Regions from separate parts of the Clostridium chromiireducens genome, predicted to be linked through region 2. Evidence: a T-box and tRNA genes for the amino acid it is inferred to sense, from the RefSeq annotation. Region 2 holds a T-box; the other holds one or more tRNA genes.
The links. The T-box of region 2 lies ahead of thrS (threonine--tRNA ligase). A T-box ahead of a tRNA ligase gene usually reads a tRNA of that ligase, here a tRNA-Thr.
Positions count from the first base shown of each region.

Region 1: it has a tRNA-Thr gene. The T-box ahead of thrS (threonine--tRNA ligase) is inferred to sense a tRNA for this amino acid. The anticodon was not compared.

Region 1 covers NZ_QXDJ01000007.1:66,809-78,264, forward strand. Annotated here, with positions in the region: gene murA (UDP-N-acetylglucosamine 1-carboxyvinyltransferase) at 1-315, shown strand, start outside; gene spoIID (stage II sporulation protein D) at 459-1,517, shown strand; gene D2A34_RS22375 (M23 family metallopeptidase) at 1,938-2,669, shown strand; gene spoIIID (sporulation transcriptional regulator SpoIIID) at 2,779-3,033, shown strand; gene mreB (rod shape-determining protein) at 3,113-4,147, shown strand; gene yyaC (spore protease YyaC) at 4,201-4,731, opposite strand; gene D2A34_RS22395 (hypothetical protein) at 4,828-5,229, shown strand; tRNA gene D2A34_RS22400 (tRNA-Tyr) at 5,391-5,475, shown strand; tRNA gene D2A34_RS22405 (tRNA-Val) at 5,483-5,558, shown strand; tRNA gene D2A34_RS22410 (tRNA-Thr) at 5,586-5,660, shown strand; tRNA gene D2A34_RS22415 (tRNA-Tyr) at 5,673-5,757, shown strand; tRNA gene D2A34_RS22420 (tRNA-Val) at 5,765-5,840, shown strand; tRNA gene D2A34_RS22425 (tRNA-Thr) at 5,868-5,942, shown strand; tRNA gene D2A34_RS22430 (tRNA-Tyr) at 5,955-6,039, shown strand; SAM riboswitch class I at 6,157-6,255, shown strand; gene metK (methionine adenosyltransferase) at 6,634-7,809, shown strand; gene recD2 (SF1B family DNA helicase RecD2) at 8,161-10,389, shown strand; gene D2A34_RS22445 (hypothetical protein) at 10,408-11,424, shown strand; gene D2A34_RS22450 (ComF family protein) at 11,397-11,456, shown strand, end outside.
Region 2 covers NZ_QXDJ01000003.1:882,230-893,685, forward strand. Annotated here, with positions in the region: gene D2A34_RS15585 (alpha/beta fold hydrolase) at 1-123, opposite strand, end outside; gene thrS (threonine--tRNA ligase) at 216-2,123, opposite strand; T-box leader at 2,211-2,443, opposite strand; gene D2A34_RS15595 (hypothetical protein) at 2,986-3,978, opposite strand; gene D2A34_RS15600 (nitroreductase family protein) at 4,317-5,138, shown strand; gene D2A34_RS15605 (TetR/AcrR family transcriptional regulator) at 5,330-5,920, opposite strand; gene ppnP (pyrimidine/purine nucleoside phosphorylase) at 6,371-6,688, opposite strand; gene D2A34_RS15615 (pyridoxal phosphate-dependent aminotransferase) at 6,769-7,914, opposite strand; gene dapD (2,3,4,5-tetrahydropyridine-2,6-dicarboxylate N-acetyltransferase) at 8,073-8,783, shown strand; gene D2A34_RS15625 (single-stranded DNA-binding protein) at 8,927-9,577, opposite strand; gene D2A34_RS15630 (polysaccharide deacetylase family protein) at 9,810-10,574, opposite strand; gene D2A34_RS15635 (DUF4364 family protein) at 10,746-11,270, shown strand; gene D2A34_RS15640 (YncE family protein) at 11,256-11,456, opposite strand, start outside.

The DNA.
Region 1 (11,456 bases), on a different contig from region 2:
TCAATTGTTGAAGGTGTAAGTGTTATTACAGAAACAGTTTTTGAAAATAGATTTATGCATGTAGCAGAACTTCAAAGAATGGGGGCTAATATAAAAATCGATGGGAGGACAGCTATAATTGAAGGAGCACAAAAATTGACGGGATGTGAGGTTAAGGCAACGGACTTAAGAGCAGGGGCAGCATTGATTTTAGGAGGTTTGGTAGCGGAAGGAGAAACTGAAATAAGTGATATCTACCATATTGACAGAGGATATGTTGAAATTGAAGAAAAATTTAGAAGACTAGGAGCAGAAATTTACAGGATAAATGTTTAAATATGAAAGATTGCAAGAGGCTATCTTATTTTTAGATAGTCTTTTTTATGTTTAAATTTAGGGTGAAGTGGAATGCATAAAAGTTAACATAATTATAAAAGTTAAACATATACTTTATAGTGCAGGCTTTAGGAGGATAAGTTATGAAAATAATTAATGTAAAAACTAAAAATATTAAGATAGATAGCAGTGTGAAGACAATCGGTGTCATGACCGTGTTTATTGTTATTATATTAGTAGTACTGCCTTTAATTTTTCTTGGCACTGGAAAGGGAATTAACAGTGAATTTAGTTTGGACAATAATGATATAGTAAAGAATTCAAACATAGTTTTTCCTGTTGATGGGAAAGTTAAGCTTTACCGTAAGTCGGAAGATAGAGTTGAGGAATTAGATTTGGAAGATTATATAATGGGAGTTGTAGCAAGTGAAGTCCCAGCTAGCTTTGAAGAAGAAGCGTTAAAGGCTCAGGCAGTTGCAGCAAGAACATTTTATATGAATAAAAGGAATAATCCAGATAAAGACTCTAAAGCAAAAGGAGCAGAAGTTTGTGATACTATAAATTGTCAAGTTTACATGAGTAAAGAAGAAAGAGTATCTAAATGGGGGAAAAGTCAAGCAGAGAGCAACTGGGAAAGGATAAGAGAGTCAGTTTTAGATACAAAGGGTCAAGTTCTTACTTATGATGGGAAAGTGTTAGAATATCCTCAATTTTTTGCAACCAGTTCAGGTAAAACAGAAGATGCTAAAGATGTATTCTCAGTTGATGTACCATATTTAAAATCTGAAGAAAGCAAAGGTGAGGAAATTGCTCCAAAGTATAAAACAACTATAAAAATTCCGGTGAGTGAATTTGTAAATAAAGTAACTGGAAGATATACAAACTCAAATATTAAGAAAGATAATTTATTATCTCAAATTAAGATAGAAAGTTATACTGAGGGTGGTAGCGTAAAGGAAATAAAGGTGGGGAACACTACCATAAAAGGGACTGAGTTTAGGGAGCTATTTGATTTAAATTCAACAAATTTTAAGCTGAGTTTTGAGAATAATGTAGTATCTGTGAATTGTACAGGCTATGGTCATGGCGTTGGTATGAGTCAGTGGGGAGCAAATGTCATGGCTAAAAATGGTTCTGCATATGAGGAAATTCTTAAGCATTACTATAATGGAGTAAAAATTCAAGAAATAGAATATAAATGACATGGAATTATTTCAAGATACAGTGAACTAAGTTTGGAAAATATTAATATGGAAGAAATATTTGTAATTAATTTTAAATATTACAAATATTTCTTCTTTTTTTGTTTAAAGAATAAGAAGAAGGACATAATCTAGCTAACACTAAATTTTATTGGAAATTATAATGGAGTGCTATATGAAGCAGCGAATAATAATCCCTATAAATTTAGTTGAACTTATACATGAAAGAGGTGAAAGTCTAGGATTTGGTAGTTATAAATTATAGCTTATGAGTTATGAGTTCATAATTATTAGTACTAGGTAAATGTTCGCGGTCTATTATTGAAAATTTTAAAAAATGAAAAATAAAATGTAATAAAAGTGCTTGGTTATGTATTATTTTTCATAAAAAGGGAACTATAACAATAGGAGGTGTTCATATTGAACAAAAATTTAAAAGAGAAATTCAGAAATTTGATTAGGAAGGAGGGATTTTACATCGCTTTATTCCTTTGTCTTTGCATAATAGTTACAGTTGGAACTATTTCTTATAAAATGCTGAGCAATAGAAGTGAAGTTAATAAGACTGAAGATATTAATAAAGAATTAACATTGAACTCAGACGACAGTGGAAAAACAGTTAATGAAGTTCAGAATGCTGAGAGAGTTGATAATTCTTCAAGTAATAAAAATACAACTGATAAGACAAAGACAGAAAAAGCAGCTACGGTAGCTACAAATAATACAGTGAGTTTTGTGAATCCTTTAGATGGTGTTGAGAGCAGAAAATATACTTATCCAGCACCGGTAAAAGTAGAAGAAGGTATTTTTAGAACTATTAGAGGTGTAAACTTAGAAGCTAAAATAGGCACAGATGTTAAAGCGGCAGCCGATGGAGTAGTAGAGCTTGTAGATAATTCAGGAGTAGAAGAAGGTGTAGTTGTAGAAATTAAACATGCAAATGGATTGAGAACAAGATATGGTAATCTTGATGCCAATGTTTTAGTAAAAAAAGGTAGTAAGGTTACAGCAAATCAAGTCATCGCGAAAGTTGGAGAAACTGCAAAGGTATTTAGTAAAGATTCATTTGGAGAGTTTTTAAATTTACAAGTAATTGATGCTAATGGAGAACAAGTTAATCCAGAAAAATATTTTAAATTAAAATCTAAATAATATTTTATGAAAACAAAATATTAGTCATTCATTAATTCAAAATGAATGACTAATACAAAATGTGAGATTATGTAATTTATAAAAGTATTTAATTAAAGGAAGTGGTATTTTGAAAGATTATATTGAGGAAAGAGTCTTAGATGTAGCAAAGTATATTATTGATTCAAAAGCTACAATAAGAAAAACTGCCAAAGTTTTTGGAGTAAGTAAAAGTACGATTCATAAAGATATGACAGAAAGACTTTTAAAAATTAATCCAGAAATAGCACAAGAAACTCATTCAATTCTAGAATTGAATAAAGCTGAGAGACATATTAGAGGTGGAAAAGCCACTCAAATGAAATATAAAATTATTGAATCTTAATAAGATTAAGTCTATAATATATTATTAGTAGAATTATGTAAACATAGGTATTAATATGTATTATAGGAGTGAATAAGAGATGTGCTTTTGGAGAACAGGGATAGACCTTGCGATTGACTTAGGAACAGCAACTGTACTAGTTTATGTAAAGGGTAAAGGGGTGATATTAAAAGAGCCTTCTGTTGTAGCTATAAATAAAAATAATAATAAATTGTTGGCTATTGGTGAAGAAGCTAGAAAAATGATAGGAAGAACCCCCGGAAATATAGTTGCAGTAAGACCGTTAAGAGATGGTGTTATTTCAGATTATGACATAACACAAAAGATGCTAAAAGAATTTATTAGGAAAGCATGTGGAAAAAGAGGTATTAGGGCTCCTAAAGTAATTGTTTGCGTACCATCTCAAGCTACAGAAGTAGAGAAGAGAGCTGTAATTGATGCAGCTATGAATTCAGGAGCAAAAACAGTTCATTTAATAGAGGAACCGTTAGCAGCTGCTATTGGAGCAGGGCTAGATATTACAAAGCCTAATGGATGCATGGTAGTAGATATTGGAGGAGGGACTTGCGATATCGCTGTAATTTCACTGGGTGGAGTAGTAGAAAGAGAATCAATAAAAGTGGCTGGAGATAAATTTGATGATGCTATAATAAAGTATGTGCGAAATGAATATAAGTTAATGATAGGTGAAAAGACAGCCGAGGATTTAAAAATTAATATTGGTTCAGCATTTAAGAATTCTAGAAATCTATCATGTATGATGAAAGGTAGAAATCTTATCACAGGATTACCAGACGAAGTAGAAATTACAACAGAAGAGATAAGAAATGCAATAAAAGAACCTGTAGAAATAATAGTTGACACAGTAAAAAAAGTGTTAGAAAAAACACCACCTGAATTGGCTTCAGATATAATCGAACGAGGAATATTAATGACCGGTGGAGGTGCGTTAATACACGGATTAGATAAGCTTATAGAATTTAAGACAGGAGTAGCGGCAATGGTTGCTGAAGATTCTGTAGAGTGTGTCGCTAAAGGAACTGGTAAAGTACTTAGTTACATAGACAAGTTGGATGGAGATGTAAACTCTCAGCAAATAGTGCTTATAGAATAGCAGAAAAATAACAGTCAAAATAAGTAATTTTGGCTGTTATTTTTTATGAAATTTTAAATGGTTGGGAATTGCCCGCGATTTAAGTTATAGGCTTCCATAAAAATTCTGGATATAATCTTAGCCATATCCATAATAAAAGAAAGTCTTATACTGCGAGAAAAGAAGAATTCGGCATTGTCGCTAGAGTCAACAATACCAATAACTGATGCAATTCCGACTTCTGGAAGCTCCTTGCCCACGCCTTTACCTGGATGTATTGCGTAATTTCTTATGCGAATTTCACCTATGTCGTCTTCATCACCCAAACAAGCATCAACGCCAATAATAGATGCATCAGGATGATTGGATTGTATTTCACTTAAGCGTTCATCTATATTTAAGGCGTGAATTGGAGAAGATAAGGTACCATAAACAGGTAGGGGGAAGAAATTCTCAGTTAGTATAGTTCCAACTAATGGACCAAGACAATCTCCAATGCATTTATCAGTACCAATGCAAACTATTACCGTATTTTCGGTGATATAATTTTTAATTTCTAAAGTTAGATTGTAATTAAATTTAAGATTAATATCTGGTTTCATCAAGAATATATACCCCCTTTATAGATATATATGAGGAATAGAAAGAAGATAGTATAAAAAAAATATAAATGGTAATTAATAGTAATAAAGGAGGTATTTATGAAGAAGTATTTAATAGGTTTATTTTTATTTATCACAGTAATAATGAATATTTATTTAGTATTTTACTGGGAACCACAGGGTCAAATGAGTGCAAAAAAAGAAGATGTTGAAACGGTGGTGTCATATACAAAATCAATATATAAAGTAAATAAAGGAAAAATATTGGAACAATTATCACCTGAAAATAAGAAAGAATTAGAACAAATAATGAAAAAACTATCAGCACTAGATATGGGAAGAATAAAAGAATATTATGAAGAACCTGATGAGGAAAAAGGAGTAATAAATGCTTTTAAGCTTTTAAAGAAGAGACTTTCGAGTGAGGATTACAATAAACTGGAACAACTAAGCTCTTCATTTTTAGATATAAAGAGAATAAATGAAAAAATAAAAAAATAATTAGATTACTATGTTAAATGGAAGTATGATGTAGAAATATGAAGTAATCCGGGGATAATTTCGCTAAAAAGAGTAATTATAGAGTTGAAATAAAATCACTTTGCAGATATACTAATCATTGTTGATTAGCAATACGACAAGTGCAACAAACAAAACAATATGGAGGAATTCCCGAGTGGCCAAAGGGGGCAGACTGTAAATCTGTTACGTTTCGTTTCGATGGTTCGAATCCATCTTCCTCCACCATTAAGATGGGCGCATAGCTCAGCTGGGAGAGCACCTGCCTTACAAGCAGGGGGTCACAGGTTCGAGCCCTGTTGTGCCCACCATCTTAAAAAATATAATCAAATAAACATGCTGGCATGGCTCAACGGTAGAGCAGCTGACTTGTAATCAGCAGGTTGTAGGTTCGATTCCTATTGCCAGCTCCAACAAAATAATATGGAGGAATTCCCGAGTGGCCAAAGGGGGCAGACTGTAAATCTGTTACGTTTCGTTTCGATGGTTCGAATCCATCTTCCTCCACCATTAAGATGGGCGCATAGCTCAGCTGGGAGAGCACCTGCCTTACAAGCAGGGGGTCACAGGTTCGAGCCCTGTTGTGCCCACCATCTTAAAAAATATAATCAAATAAACATGCTGGCATGGCTCAACGGTAGAGCAGCTGACTTGTAATCAGCAGGTTGTAGGTTCGATTCCTATTGCCAGCTCCAACAAAATAATATGGAGGAATTCCCGAGTGGCCAAAGGGGGCAGACTGTAAATCTGTTACGTTTCGTTTCGATGGTTCGAATCCATCTTCCTCCACCAAAAAGAATAAACATAGTTTATTCTTTTTTATTGAATATTAGCATAATAATAGATAGTTATAATATTGACTAATTATGGATGCTATGATAAAATATTTTTGAAAATTAAATTATGTAACTCTTATCAAGAGAGGTGGAGGGATAGGGCCCTGTGAAACCCGGCAACCTGTATTAATATAAGGTGCCAATTCCTGTAGATATTTCTACAAGATAAGAAAATGATTGTTAAAATCGCGCTCTTCTTATCGAAGAGCTTTTTTTATTTATCTGATGTCTAGCAACTGTAATGCTCCTAATCCCTATTAAGATTGTTGCTAACAGTGGAACGACCCTAGACGAGGCACCCCTTGAAGGTATAACTTCAACTAAGATTCAGATGAAGAATAAGCTCCACCTGAATCAAGTTTCACTTGATATAATTAAGTTTACGCATGCTTAATTATTAAAGTAAAAAATATTAGAAATCAATGGAGAAGAGTAATTTAATTTGGTTTATATTGTATTTAAAATATAATAAGTAGATATAAGTTTTTTAAAATAAAATAATATATGTATAAAATAAAATGATACATATATAAGTGAAGGAGAGAACAAAATGAGAAGATTATTTACTTCAGAATCAGTTACAGAAGGGCATCCAGATAAAATGTGTGACCAAATCTCTGATGCTATATTAGATGCTATTTTGACACAAGATCCACTTGCTAGAGTTGCTTGTGAAACATGCACTACTACAGGTATGGTTATGGTAATGGGAGAAATAACAACAAATTGTTATGTTGATATTCCAAAGGTAGTTAGACAAACAGTAAGAGAAATTGGATATGATAGAGCAAAATTCGGATTTGACTGTGATACTTGCTCAGTTATCACATCAATAGATGAACAATCAGCCGATATTGCAATGGGTGTTGATGAAGCTTTTGAATCAAGAAAAGGTGAAAAAGATGCAGTAGAGGCAGTTGGAGCTGGAGACCAAGGTATGATGTTTGGTTTTGCGACTAATGAAACAGAGGATTTTATGCCGCTTCCAGTATACATGGCTCATAAATTATCAAGAAGACTTACAGAAGTAAGAAAAGATGGTACTTTAAATTATTTAAGACCAGATGGTAAAACTCAAGTTACTGTTGAATATGAAGATAATGTACCTAAGAGAATAGATACTATAGTTATATCAACACAACATGATGAGAAAGTAACTTTAGAACAAATTCAAGAAGATCTTAAAAAGTATGTTATAGACGCTGTTGTTCCAGCAGAGTTATTAGATAGTGAAACTAGATATTTCATTAACCCAACAGGTAGATTTGTTGTTGGAGGCCCTCAAGGAGATTCAGGGTTAACAGGAAGAAAGATAATAGTTGATACATACGGTGGTTATGGTAGACACGGTGGCGGAGCTTTCTCTGGAAAAGATCCAACTAAGGTAGACAGATCAGCTGCTTATGCTGCAAGATGGGTAGCTAAGAATTTAGTTGCTGCAGGTGTTGCTGATAAACTTGAAATTCAATTAGCTTATGCAATTGGTGTTGCTAAACCAGTTTCAATTGAAGTGGAAACTTTTGGAACAGGAAAGATTGATGAAGATAAGATTGTTGAAATAGTGGAAAAAGTTTTTGATTTAAGACCAGGAGCTATAATTAGAGATCTTGACTTAAGAAGACCTATTTATAGACAAACAGCTGCTTATGGACATTTCGGTAGAAATGATCTTAATCTACCATGGGAACAATTAAATAAAGCTGAAGAAATAAAAAAATATATCTAAGCTTTAATTGTTACTAATTAAAGCGTAATTTAAATCACTAGAGTAACTTAAAAATAGTATAGATGTATTTATTAGCTGTCTTAAATTTATTTAGGACAGCTTTATTGCGTAATGAATTTTTAATTTTATTAAGAATTAGTTAATGTATGCTGTTGTTAGATATCTTTGAGACCGTCACTTTCAAATAAGTCTAATATTCATAAGAAATTATTATATTAGAATAATATTAACAAATTAATAGTGTTAAACTATTGTGCAATTTATTTGTGATATAATAAAAAAAGAAATAAATCTAAAGTTAAATTTTATTCTTAGCAGTTTAAATAAACATAAAAAGTTTGGAGAGATTCTATGGAAGTTCTAAATGGTTTTGTAGAAAGCATTGTATTTAAAAGTGAGGATACTGGTTATGTAGTTTGTAGGATTAGGAATGAGAAAAATTTAATTAATGCTGTTGGAACTGTTCCGTTTTTGAAGGAAGGACAGAATGTAAAATTAACAGGATACTGGACAGTGCATAAGCAGTTTGGTAATCAATTTAATATTCAAGATTATGAAGAACTTCTTCCAAACTCATTAGATGGAATAGAGAAATACTTGAGTGCTGGAATAATACATGGAATTGGACCTGTAACAGCTAAGAAGATAATAGAAAAGTTTGGTGAAGAAACTTTAGATATCATGGAAAATCATATCGAAAGGCTTACGGAAATAGAAGGCATAGGCGAAAAAAAATTTCAAATAATATATGAATCTTATATAGAACAACAAGGCTTAAAAGATATAATACTATATTTTCATAAACATGGCGTTACTAATAACCAATGCATGAAGATTTATAAGAAATTTGGACCAAATGCAAGACATATAGTAGCAGATAATCCTTATATACTATGTGATGAAATATCCGGTATTGGATTTAAGACGGCAGATAGAATTGCAATGAGTATAGGAATTGAAGGCAGTTCAGATTTTAGAATACAAAGCTGCATTAAATATGTAATGAATCAATTTTGTGGTGCAGGTAACACATTTATGCCGAAGGATAATATAATAGAGGAATGTGAAAGAAATTTATTAATATCTAAGGAAGTAATCGAGAAGAACATATATGATATGTCGGCGCAGCAAAAAATTATTGTTGAAAATGTAAATGGAATTGAAGTGGGTTTTTTACTCCAGTACTATTATTGTGAGCTAGGTGTGACAAGTAAAATAATTACTTTAGGGTTGCAACAAATACAAACTATAAATTCTGACATTGATTTTGAAATTGATGTATTTGAAAAGGAACAAAATATAAAATTTGCAGAGTCACAGAGGGAAGCGATTAGTGGAGCTTTTAATAACGGTATAGAAATAATAACAGGAGGTCCTGGAACCGGTAAGACAACAATAATAAAAGCTATAATACATATTTATGAGAATAATGGGATGAAGGTAATACTTGGAGCACCCACAGGAAGAGCTGCTAAAAGAATGACTGAATCAACAGGAAGGGAAGCTAAAACAATACATAGATTATTAGAAATGGGGATCGCGGAAGATGATGAATCGGTCTTTGAGAAAGGAGAATCATCACCTCTAGATTGCGATGTGATAATCATTGATGAGGCATCTATGATTGATATAATGCTAATGCAAAATTTACTAAAAGCTATTAATTTAGGAACAAGATTAATAATTGTAGGAGATGTAGATCAATTGCCGTCTGTTGGGCCAGGAAACGTATTAAAGGATCTTATAGAAAGTGAATATATAAAGGTTGTAAGATTAAAAGAAATCTTTAGGCAGGGGTCAGAAAGTCTGATTGTAGTAAATGCACATAGGATAAATCAAGGTGAGATGCCATTATTAAATCAAAAGGATAAAGATTTTTTCTTTATTAATGAAGAAAATCAAGAAAGAATAGCTAATACAATAATGGATTTAATGAATAGGAGACTTCCTAAGTTTAATAAATCATGGGATAAATTAAAAGATATGCAGGTATTAACGCCTATGAGAAAAGGGGTGCTCGGAGTAACTAACTTAAATACTATTCTTCAAGAAATGTTTAATTCACCATCAAAAGATAAAAAAGAAAAGACTTCTCGAGATATAATTTTTAGAGAAGGAGATAAAGTTATGCAGACTAAGAACAACTATACTTTAAAATGGGTTAGAGTTAGTGGTTATGGTGAAAGTGAAGGTGTTGGTGTATTTAATGGTGATTTGGGATTTATAGAGAGTATAGATGATGAGAGAAAAACTCTTACCATTATATTTGATGAGGAAAGAAAAGTAATTTACGATTTTAATTTTTTAGATGAATTAGATTTAGCATATGCAACTACAATACATAAAAGTCAGGGAAGCGAATTTAAAGTTGTAATAATGCCAGTGTTTATGGGTTCACCTTTTTTGATGAACCGTAATTTACTCTATACGGGGATCACAAGAGCTAAACAATTAGTAGTTGTTGTTGGATTTCAAAAAGCATTAATGTATATGATTAATAATACAAATAGCATAGAAAGATATTCGGCATTAAAACATAGAATTAAAGATATAATAACTAAAGATGAGTTTGAAAATTAATTGAAGGGAGATAGGTGTATGAGGAATGTATCTAAAGTAACAGAAGAAGATTTGAAATACGCATTTGATAAAATAGAGTATTGGTATAAGAAAAATATCAAATTTCTAACAATTGTTACAGTTCCGTTTAATACATCATGTATTTTTTCAAATATAATATGTAAGCTTGCCCAAAACAATAATAAAGTATTATATGTTTGGGGAAAGAATGGAGAGAATAGAGAACTTGTTAACATTGTAAGAGAACTTAATTCAAATATAACTCATTCTTATATTGAAAAGGGGCATTCGAACTCAGATTTTACATTTATTCATTATAGCAACTTGATGAAGGTTAAAGAACATTATGATTTGGTGATTTTTGATGACATTACATACTTTTCTAATTTAAGTAATGTAACTGTAAGAGATATGCTTGAAATTTGTGCAAGTTTGGGCAAAAGAGTGCTGATATATAGTATAGAAAAATTGGCTCTAGTTGGTGAGAAGCTTGAGCTTGTAGCATATAACTACAAAAAACCTTTTGTGGAACCTAGAATATTAACAACTAGAATAGATCTAAATTTAGATATTCCATTTACTCTTTATGACTATTTTAAGTGGTTCAGAGAAAGCAATCATAAAGTAGTTATTTATGTACCAAACAGAGAAAAACTTAGCATAGTATATGATTATTTTTCTAATAAATTAAAGCTTCAAGACGTGAAGGTAATAAAAGTATCAGAGAAGGATGAAATGAAGAGATGTGAAAAGGTATCAAAATATAAAGATAAGGCAATATTTGTAATAACCAATAAAATAGAGGAGTTACTTGAATATTGCTATATGGATGATGCAGTAATATTATTTTCTGATAATGAGAGATATACGTATAAGAAACTACTATATGTATGTGGACAAATAAGAAATGTAAATCTTAAATTACCTGAGGTTTTATTAGTTTCAAATGAGGTATCAGATGATATGGAAAGAGCAAAAAGTATGGCAAGAGATTTCAATAAAAAAGTATGGGAGAAACGCTTAATAGAATTATAAGAAATTTGTGGGAAGGACTAATTGAAGTAATA
Region 2 (11,456 bases):
TAATGATCCTTTAATTACATCATTTATCACATTAACATCATGTTTAAATGGAGAGTATTTCTTTATAATATTTTCCTGCTTTAATGTAGAATTTATAACATCTCTATATGGTGGACTCCCCATACTTTCTAAATCATTTAATGCACTATTATCTAGAAATCTTTATTTCGATTGTAAAATTTCCATTACACATATATTTATTCACCCTATCTACATTAAAGCTCTTTGTTTGTCACTTCCTCATGAATTCTTTGTATTAGTTCTTCTAATTCTAAAATTCCTTCATCACCATTTTTTCTGCTTCGCATAGATATTTTATTCTCAGCTTCTTCCTTTTCTCCAACAACTACGATATAAGGAATTCTTTCATTTCTAGCTTCTCTTATTTTGTAACCTATCTTCTCACTTCTAAAATCTATTTCAACTCTTATTCCAGCTGCACTTAATTCATTCTTAACTTTTACTGAATAATCGCTGTATTTATCTGATATAGGTAATACTTTAACCTGTACTGGTGAAAGCCATGTTGGAAACTTGCCAGCAAAATGTTCTATTAGTATTCCAATAAACCTTTCTATACTTCCAAATACAACTCTATGAATTACTATTGGCCTATGCTTTTCTCCATCACTTCCAATGTACTCTAATTCGAATCTTTGAGGAAGTTGAAAATCTAATTGAATTGTTCCACACTGCCATGTTCTTCCTATACTATCTTCAAGATGGAAATCTATCTTAGGTCCATAAAAAGCTCCATCACCTTCATTTATTTTGTAATCCAAATTTAATTCGTCTAAAGCACCTTTTAATGAACTCTCAGCAAGTTCCCAATCTTCATCACTTCCCATTGAATCTTCTGGTCTTGTAGAAAGTTCAAGATTATATTTAAATCCGAACTTTGAATATACCTTATCAATAAGGTCTATAACGCCTTTAATTTCTGATTTAATTTGACTTGGAAGCATAAATATATGAGCATCATCTTGTGTAAATGCTCTTACTCTCATAAGTCCATGCAATGCCCCTGAAAGTTCATGTCTATGCACTCTTCCAAGCTCACCAACTCTCATTGGGAAATCTCTATATGAGTGAGGCTCAGATTTATATATAAGCATTCCACCTGGACAGTTCATTGGCTTTAGAGCAAATTCTTCTTCATCAATCATTGAAGTATACATATTTTCTTTATAATGATACCAATGGCCTGAAGTTTCCCATAACTTTTTATTAAGCATTATTGGTGTTTCTATTTCTACATAACCTGCTGCATAATGAAGATCTCTCCAAAAATCAATTAAAGTATTTTTTAGGACTACTCCTTTAGGAAGCATAAATGGAAACCCTGGTCCTTCATCTGCAAAAGTGAATAATTTTAATTCTTTTCCTAATTTTCTATGATCTCTCTTTTTAGCTTCTTCTAAATTATGCAGATGAGTTTCTAATAAAGTTTTATTTGAAAATGCCACTCCATATACCCTTTGAAGCATCTTATTTTTTTCATTTCCTCTCCAATACGCACCTGCAACACTTATTAATTTAAAAGCTTTTACATATTTTGTAGAAGGAATATGAGGCCCTCTGCAAAGGTCAGTATAATCTCCCTGTTTATATAAAGTTATTTTTTCACCTTCTGGAAGATCTGAGATTAACTCTACTTTATATCTTTCTCCTTTTTCCTCCATTAGCCTTATTGCTTCTTCTCTTGAAACATCCATTCTCTCAAAACTTAAATTTTCACTTATTATTTTGTTCATTTCTGCTTCTATTTTAACTAAGTCTTCTGCTGTTAAAGAATTTTCCATATCAAAATCATAATAAAAACCATTTTCTATTGATGGGCCTATAGCAAGTGTTGCATTTTTATAAAGTCTTTTTACTGCTTGAGCCATAATATGAGAAGTAGAATGTCTTATTACTTCAATTGCTTTTTCATCATCATATGTTAAAATATTCACCTCATCATTATCTTTTAGTTTGGAGCTTAAATCCACTATGGTTCCATTTACTTCCCCCACTATAGCAGCTTTAACTAAATTTTTGCTGATTAATCCTGCAAGGTCATAAATGCTAGAGTCTTCAGGAATTTCTTTTATTAATCCATCTTTAAGTCTTATATTTATCATAACTTTTTACCTCCTTTTTTCTAAACCAATTTGCGTTTCTAAATAAATATTCTTAATTTTTTGTACAAAAAAAGCACTCCTCCCAAGCCTTGGGACGAATGCATAATATCCGTGGTTCCACCCAAATTGAATTTATAATAACTCAATTCATCTCAATAATTTTTAACGATTTTCACCGATGGCATTTCACAAAATTTTGCTAATAAGCCATAGCTCCAGGGTAGTTTTTCTTATAGTCATATTTAGGAATGCTTACAATCGGTGACACTCCCTCCCTGAAAACTGTAGTCTATAATACTTTTCCCTTTCATTGCCCATCTAATATTTATTTTTTTAAAAGTTACGTGCACTTTACTCTTATTAAGAATAAATATTACCACTTTTTTATCCTTTTGTAAATATCTTTATTTTATTTCAATTTCATGGGCTCGTTATCTTTTATTTCTGTAATTTTTTAATTTGTTCTTTAGGCCAATAAATTATATATGCAGCCATTTATCATTATTCCACTAAATTTATCGTTATCCCTTGGTAAATCATAATGCGACTGCCAATATAAAACTATTATATTTTTAAAGAAGATAATATTTATTAATCACTGCATCAAAAAATTATATTAAGCAGATTATAGACATAATCCCACTTCAAAATTATCAAATTAATCTCCAACAATACAAAAAATAAATATTATTCTAAAATATTCCATCATTATTGTACCATATGATTTACAAATTTTACATTATTAAACCACAACATTTATAATCCTTACTAATTTAAAATAATACCCATGAATCCCTCATACAAAATTCTCAAAATTAAAACACAGATTAAAAAATTGTTTGATGCTTCTATTTGGTTTTATTCATATACCTAATTCTTGTATTAATCTTTTAAATGTATCATAAGCTGGTTTTGGTGAATAATCATCACGCATGATTCCGTATTGATGGAAAAGATCTTCTTTAGAACTATCTGCATCTCTAAGCCCGAAGAGTTCATAATGAGAAATATTAAGTTCATTTCGTAGATTATAGACTGTGCTAATAATTGTTTCAAGAGCCTCAGTTTGACGCTCATAAGTTCTTTCTATGTTCGCAACGGGATTCTTTCCTGTAGGCCATCCGTTTTCTGTAACTCGTATAGGGACTGAAGTAGGTATCCCTGCTGTAATAAGATTTTTTTCTCTTAAATTGCGGAGTATTTTTTCTACAGCTAAAGGTATCTCATTTAAATCTAGAGGTTTATCTTCAAATACGTCTACATAAAAGTTGTGTCCAACAAAATCAACTGAATCACTAAATTTCTTTCCTCCAGCCTTTGCGAGATTTTCCCAAAAAATATCAACCGCTGCAGGACCTTCAGGTACAGATCCGAATCCAATTCTTATTGGCAAATTTCTTTTTTGTGCTTCTTTTTTTGCTGTAATTACTCCTTTTGCTAGAGCTTCTATTATATAAGGTTTTGAGCCTTCCATAAACGACAAATTAGGTTCATTTGTGATTTGAATTGAAGCTAAATACGAACCATATCTGTCAATAACTTTTCTAATAAATCCAAGCCAATTCTCAAACTCTATTTCAATTTCTTTCTGCTGAGTCCAATCCCCACACCCTATAACCAAATCTCCTAATAAACCATTATCACGATAATAGTCAGCATTTGATAACATTTTTGATTCCCATTCCTTTGTATAAATCAAATAACTTCTAGTAAATAACTTTTTAGATTCGCCTCGAAGATCTCTGAGAGCAATTTCAATTTTTTCGTAATTATCTTTAGGCCCGACAGCCAAACCAAAAGGCGTACCTGCCACACTTAGTGGATAAATTCCAAATATTAATCCTGATAAAATCATATAAGTCACCTCTTCTTTTCTATTTTCAATATAAATTATATACTCATCACTATAGTTTCCATCAATGATTAATTTATTTATAACTTTCTATTTTATCTTATTGTCTTATAACTACTGTTATTATTCAAAATACTGCGGCACCAGTAATTTTATAACTATAATATAAATCATAAATGTCACAGATTTCAAATCACAAAGAATAGATTTTTATAATAAGTTACAAATTTAATAACTTGTAATTAGATATGTCCTATGATACAATAAGGCTACAAATTACAAAAAGTAATTTTTGTAACCAAATGAATTACATAATTATCATAAGAGGAGGAAATATAAATATGGAAAAGATTAGAGATTTAATACAGGTTGATCTAACTAAGTGTACTATGTGTGGTAGTTGTTCCAAAGTCTGTCCAACTGGTGTTATAGGTATAGACGAAAATGGACCGAAAGTAGTAGGACAATTTTGTATTTCGTGTGGTCACTGTGCAGCACTTGATAATATAAAAACCCCTTTAGCAAATCAAGTAGCACTAGAAAAAACACCGGTTCTTGACGAAGATACTGCTGCACGCTTTCTTCGCAGCAGACGTTCTATTAGAGAGTTTCAAAATAAACCAATTCCTAGAGAAAAGATTGAAAAGCTTTTAGATATGGCAATATTTGCGCCAACAAGTGGTAATTCACAAGGTATTTCTTATCATGTCATCGATAATGTGGACACGCTCCGTAAAATCACATCAGTTGCTATTGATTGGTTGGAAGAGGCATTGAAAAATCCACCTTATGCCGGCTCACCATATGAGGCACCATTTTCTGCGCATGTAACCCACTATCGTGAAACTGGTGAGGATGTTGTATTACGTAATGCTCCTTGTTTAGTAATACCAATAGTTAATAAAAATGCTTCACCAACTGCTCATGACAGCACGCTCTTTTCACTAGCTTATACTGAGCTTTACGCGACTTCAATGGAGCTTGGAACTTGCATTACCGGATTTTTTGACGCTTGTGCTGCTTCTGGCTATAAACCATTGCTTGACATTTTGAATTTGCCAGAAGATATGAAAGTTACAGGAGGATTGATGGTTGGTTTTCCGAAGTACACGTATAAACGTTTAGTAGATAGAAATCCATTGAAAGTTACTTGGGGGAAATAATACAAGCTACATTGCTTTATAATTTTATATATATGTTACAATGCGCAATGATCAATCTAATTAAAATTCTTACAGAATTTTTCACATTAATAACGAAGAGTTATTTTTGCACAATATATATTTTTACTGTGATTTAGATAATTATATACGAAATGGCCGACTTATTGTCGGCCATTTCTTGTGTAAAGTATTTATTTATTAGTATTCTTGAGTCCCTTTATTAGAAGATTTACAACGGATTTTATGTTTTGTTTTCGGTCAGGATCTTCGAATGAGTTTGGATGAATGAAAACACTGGTTGCAAGATATACAGCTTTCGCCTCTTGATAAGGAGATCCTGTAAAAAATATACCTTCTGTAATTCCTTGTACGATAATCTTCTCAATACTATTAATACCCTCTTCTATGCCCTTTTCTATTACCTCCATTGAGCTCTTAGCTAGTTTTATATAATTTGCAAACATTTCTGGCTCATTAATGGCACTGCGATGTTTAGCTTCAACAAAGCTTTCGAGTAATTTACTAAGTTTAACATCTGCAGGACTATCTTCTTTTAATATATCATTTGACGGAGCATGCAAATGCGTAAGCCAACGCTCGGTAACAGCATTCAATAAAGCTGTTTTTCCATTATAATATCTATAAATAGCAGCGTGGCTTACTTTTAATGATTTTGCCACGTCAGTGATATTCGCTTTATCTGGTCCGAAACGGCGAATTACTTCTTCTGTTGCATTAAGGATCATTTCTTTATCTAACGATATTTTTTCCAAATTTATCACCGCTTTCTTATTTTATTTTTAATTATATCATTTAGGTCTTTATGTTTCAACTTACATCAATTGTAACTAAATTGCTCCGATACTGATCGTAATGCCATTGAATCACTAGACTCTGCGCTTTCAGGAACTAATAAAACATTAGTAATTACATTTAAAACTAATTCATAATCTTGCCAAATAGTAGAACTTTACAAATCAAAATCTTATCACCCCCTGCTATTTCCTATAAATATTTACATATGTTTATATTTTTCTTTTTACATAGTTTTCTATAAAAATAAATTTTTAAATATATATTCATTTAAAAATTTATTTCTATAAACAAAGTTACATATAAATGTTTAAACCTATTTTAATTTGTAAATATACTTAAAGAAAAATATGAAAGCACCCGCTAAAATGAGCAGATGCTTTCATTTCCATATCTGTACAATTATTTTTTAACCTTAATTATTCTTTAATATAAGAGCAACAGTAATCTGCTACTTCTTTTATTACTAAACTAAATTTAGAATTGGCTGGTACTGTAAAAGTATCGCCTTCTTTATATGTAACAAATTTATCTGAGTCAGGTAATTTGACATCCATTGATCCACCAAGAATCTCCATGATTTCTTTATCACCGGTGCCAAATTCATAATCCCCTGGTAACATTATACCTAAAGTTTTTCTTTCACCATCTTCAAATATAATTGTTCTGCTAGTTACCTTTCCTTCAAAATATACATTTGCTTTTTTAACTGCTGTCACGTTTTTAAATTCACTCATTTTTATGCCCCCTGTTTATTGTATTTATATTTAAAATATCTTTAAGGATAAAATATTTTATTAACGTAAAGATATTCTAATTAACAACATTTGAATTTCGTTTTTAAAAAATTTTCTAACCTATCAAATGCTTCCTTAAGAATTTCATCACTATAACAATATGATATTCTCATATAGCCTTCTCCTAATTCTCCAAAAGCTGTTCCAGGTACACAAGCCAGTTTCCCTTCATTTAATAATTTTTCACAGAATTCCTCTGATGACATATTAAACTTCTTTATTGATGGAAAAATGTAAAACGCTCCTTTTGGTTCTGCAACTTCTAAATTAAGTGCCTTTAGCCTACTCATGCAATAATCTTTTCTTCTTTCAAAAGTTTTTCGCATCTCTTCAACATCATCCAAAGATTTTTGCAGACCTTCTAATACTCCATATTGAGCTATTGATGGAGCGCATGAAACGCCATATTGATGAACCTTCATAATTTCTTTCATATACTTTTCCGGACATGCTACATAACCAATTCTAAGGCCTGTCATCGAAAATATTTTAGAAAACCCGCTTACATAAATGACCTTATCTTTTATCTCCTTATCTTGTGCTACAGAATAGTATTCATCAAAAATAATAGCTGAGTACATTTCATCAGTAACTACTATAATATCCTTTTCCTTAATAAGCTCTATAAGAGAATCTCTTTCCTCTTTAGACAAAATTGCTCCTGTAGGGTTTGAAGGAAAAGATAGCATTAAGACTTTTATATTTTCCGTTTCTAGCTTATTTCTAATTGCATCTATATCTAAACTAAAATCATCTTTTAACGGATAAGTTATGATATCCCCTTTTATCATTATAGAAATATTTTCATAAGCAGGATACGCAGGTCCTGGCAATAATATTTTATCTCCTTGATTCATTATAGCAAATAATACTGAATATAAACCTTCACTGCCACCAACTGTTATACATATTTCATCTTTATCATAATCTATATCAAAGTTCTTTAAATATCTGCATATTTCTTCTCTAAGTTCATCTACACCTGCATTTGATGTATAAACTGTCTTATTTGTATTTATAGCATTAATCATCGCTTCTGATATGTGCTTTGGCACCGGAAAGTCAGGCTGACCAATAGTAAGTGAAATTGCACCCTCTACCTTTTTAACCTTTTCAGCAAATCTCCTTATTCCGGAAATCTGAATTTTTTCAACTTGTTTATTCATAATTAATAAGCCCCCTATTATTTGCAATATACACTTATTTTACAACAATACCTAAGTTGTTTCAAACTATTTGTATTTTTTTGATTATTACTCTTTTAATTGGGTTAAATCTTTATTATAATAAGGATGATTGCGAAAATAATGGAAAGGGTGATATAATGTCATATAATTTAACAGATCCTTATGAAATTGCAAGATTTATTAAGGAATCAAAAAAATCAACTCCAGTAAAAGTTTATGTAAATGGAGATTTGAGCAATGCTGAAATGAATGATGTAGAATGGTATGGTTCTAACGGATTTTATATACTAATGGGAGAATCTGATTCTATAACTAAAATAGTATTAGATAATAAACATCTTATTAAACACTTTAGAATAGAAAATGATAGAAGAAATTCTGCTATTCCAATGCTAGATTTACTTGAAGTAGATGCTAGAATTGAACCAGGCGCTATTATCAGAGATAAGGTTACTATCGGTAAGAATGCTGTTATTATGATGGGAGCAGTAATTAATATTGGTGCTGAAATTGGCGATGGAACTATGGTTGATATGAATGCTGTAGTTGGAGCTCGTGGACAATTAGGTAAAAACGTTCATTTAGGTGCTGGCGCTGTTGTTGCTGGTGTTTTAGAACCACCAAGTAAAGATCCTTGCATGATAGGTGATAATGCTTTAATTGGAGCAAATGCAGTAATTCTTGAAGGAGTTAAAATAGGTGCAGGTAGTGTTGTTGCTGCTGGTTCAGTAGTTACTCAAGATGTTCCTGCTAATGTTGTTGTTGCTGGTTCACCTGCTAAAATAATTAAAGAAGTAGATGATAAGACAAAAGATAAAACTCAGATTTTGGATGACTTAAGAAAATAAATTTTATCAATTTGACTTACATACAAAAATACTAACAGCAAAAAAGGTTTCAATAAGTTTTATCTTATTGGAACCTTTAACTTTATTTTTAATTCTAAAATAATAATGTAATAAATAATCTCAAATATTAATATTTCTTAAGATTAAACTGCACCTTCTTCTCCGGTGATTTCTTCTTTATGTGCTCTTTCCATTTTGGAGATTGACACTTCGTATGCAACCTTTTTTACAACTTCACTATCTGATACTTTTTTTTGATATTCTCTGCTTTGAAGTCTTCCCCAAACTTTAATATTATCCCCAACATTTAAAGTTTGACAGAATCTTGAGTTTCTTCCCCATGCAATTGTTGGAATATAATCTGATTTGTTATATGCTCTATTTACAGCTAATAGCACATCAGCAATTTCACGGCCAAAAGGTGTTGTTCTATAAATAGGTTCCTTACAAATATATCCATCTAAGAAGATTTCATTAGGATTTTTACTTCTCTCTAAGCATGGTTCAATATTTCTCGCAAATACAGTAAGTATAAGTTTATTAGATCCATCTATAAATTTATTATAAGATCTAAGTTGTCCTTCTACAATTACGTCAGTACCCACTTCTAATTTTACATCGCTTAATAATCTTTCTGAAACAGTAATATTTAATGTATCCACTGAATCACTTAATCTCATTACATCTAAATCAAAAGTGTAGAACCCCTCCCCATACATTTCATGGCTAAACTCTAATCCAGATGTTACCTTGCCCTCAAGGTAAATTTTGTTATTTAACATTAAATTATCCATTGTAATCCCTCTCTCCATCGGAAATTATTTTATTTTGTGTAATATATGCTCCCATTAGCATATATTACCATTATAATACAGAAACTAGTTATTTTTCAATAAATATTAATTTTTTTTATCCTATTACTAACTGCCTCTAATAAATCACCATCTTAAATATAGTGGTAAGTGGCACTAAGTTCCTGGATATTGCGCCTAGCGGGTATAAGTCCAACTAAGATTCAGCTCTAGCCTAATCAAGTTTCACTTTATGTTGAATCCCTTGATTGTCCACTGTATAGTTATCAGAATAAATCATTTCACCTACACTTTTAAATTCATAACCTTTATCTTTTAATTCTTTTATAATCCTATCTAAATTTTCAGGGGTATTTTTTGCATTATGAAATAGAACAATTGAACCTGGCTTAACACCTTTAATTACCCTGTTATACTCCGTTTCAGCTGATAGCTCCTTCCAATCAACAGAATCAACATTCCATTGGATAGCCATATATCCTAAGTTTCTCACCTTAGCAAAAGCATCTTTATTGTAATCCCCACTTGGGAATCTAAATAATTTAGGTCTTTCGCCTGTATATTTCTCAATAATATCATTAGTTTTATCTATTTCTGTCTTCATCCTATCTACCCCTATTTTTATAAAACTAGGATGAATATAACTATGATTGCCTATTTCATGCCCCCCTTCTTTTATTGCTTTTAATTTATTTATATTATCTTCACTGGTATTAACCCATCCTCCCATTATGAAGAATGTTCCTTTTACATTATATTTTTTTAATATGTCTAATATTACATTAACATTATCTTTTTCAACCCAATTTATATCAAATGTCAAGCTAACTACCTTCTCATCAGTGTCAACACAATAAATAGGTGACTCCTCTTGAGTTTTTGCCATGACATGTGTATCTTTATTGATTCCAATTGATATAAAAACCAAAAAAATAATTAATATTATATCAATTCCTATTCTCTTCTTCTTCCATACCACTTTCCTAACCCCTTTAACTTTATATTTCTTATATAAACTATTTTATTCAGATTTTACTCATTTATACCACTACATAGATTTACATTTATAAATTATCTTTGACTTTTTTATTCACTTAAAAATTTTTTGTGTTATAATAAAAATATATTTTCAGAGGTTATGGAGGTAATTATGTACGAAAGTTCATCAGAATTAGCAGAAAATAAATTACTTATGTTATATGTTTTAAAGTCGATAAAAAATCCAATATCAAATAATCAGCTTACTGAAATAATTCTTGAAAATAACTTTATCAATTATTTTACATTTCAACAATATTTATCTGAGCTTGAAGAATCAAATTTCGTAGAATATCATGAAGTTAACGATAAGAAATTATTGATATTAACAAAAAAAGGAGATAATGTTCTCTCTTTGTTTAAAGACAGAATATCCCCTTCAAAAATTTCAATAACAAATGAGTATATTAAAGAAAAAATAGAATCAATTAAAAGAGAACTAACTATACATGCAGATTATACTCTTGGTTCCAATGATAGCTTTATAGTCGACTTAAAAGCAATTGAAAACGAATCTTTATTAATGGAATTAAAATTGTCAGTTCCTTCAAAAAATCAAGCCACTTTAATTTGCAATAGGTGGAAGGAAAATCCTTCAGATATCTATACTAATATAATTAATTTACTTATTAGTTAATTGTGATAGTATACTATCATGCGACAAAGTCATACTATTAGGTTCAGACCCTATAGGTATGGCTTTTACATTTTTACTCTTGAGATTTATTATATTCAATAGTCCATTTAGATAGTCTCCTACGAATAAATTATCTCCATCTTTAACAATACCCCTTGGCATTCCTCCAACAATTAATCTATTTTC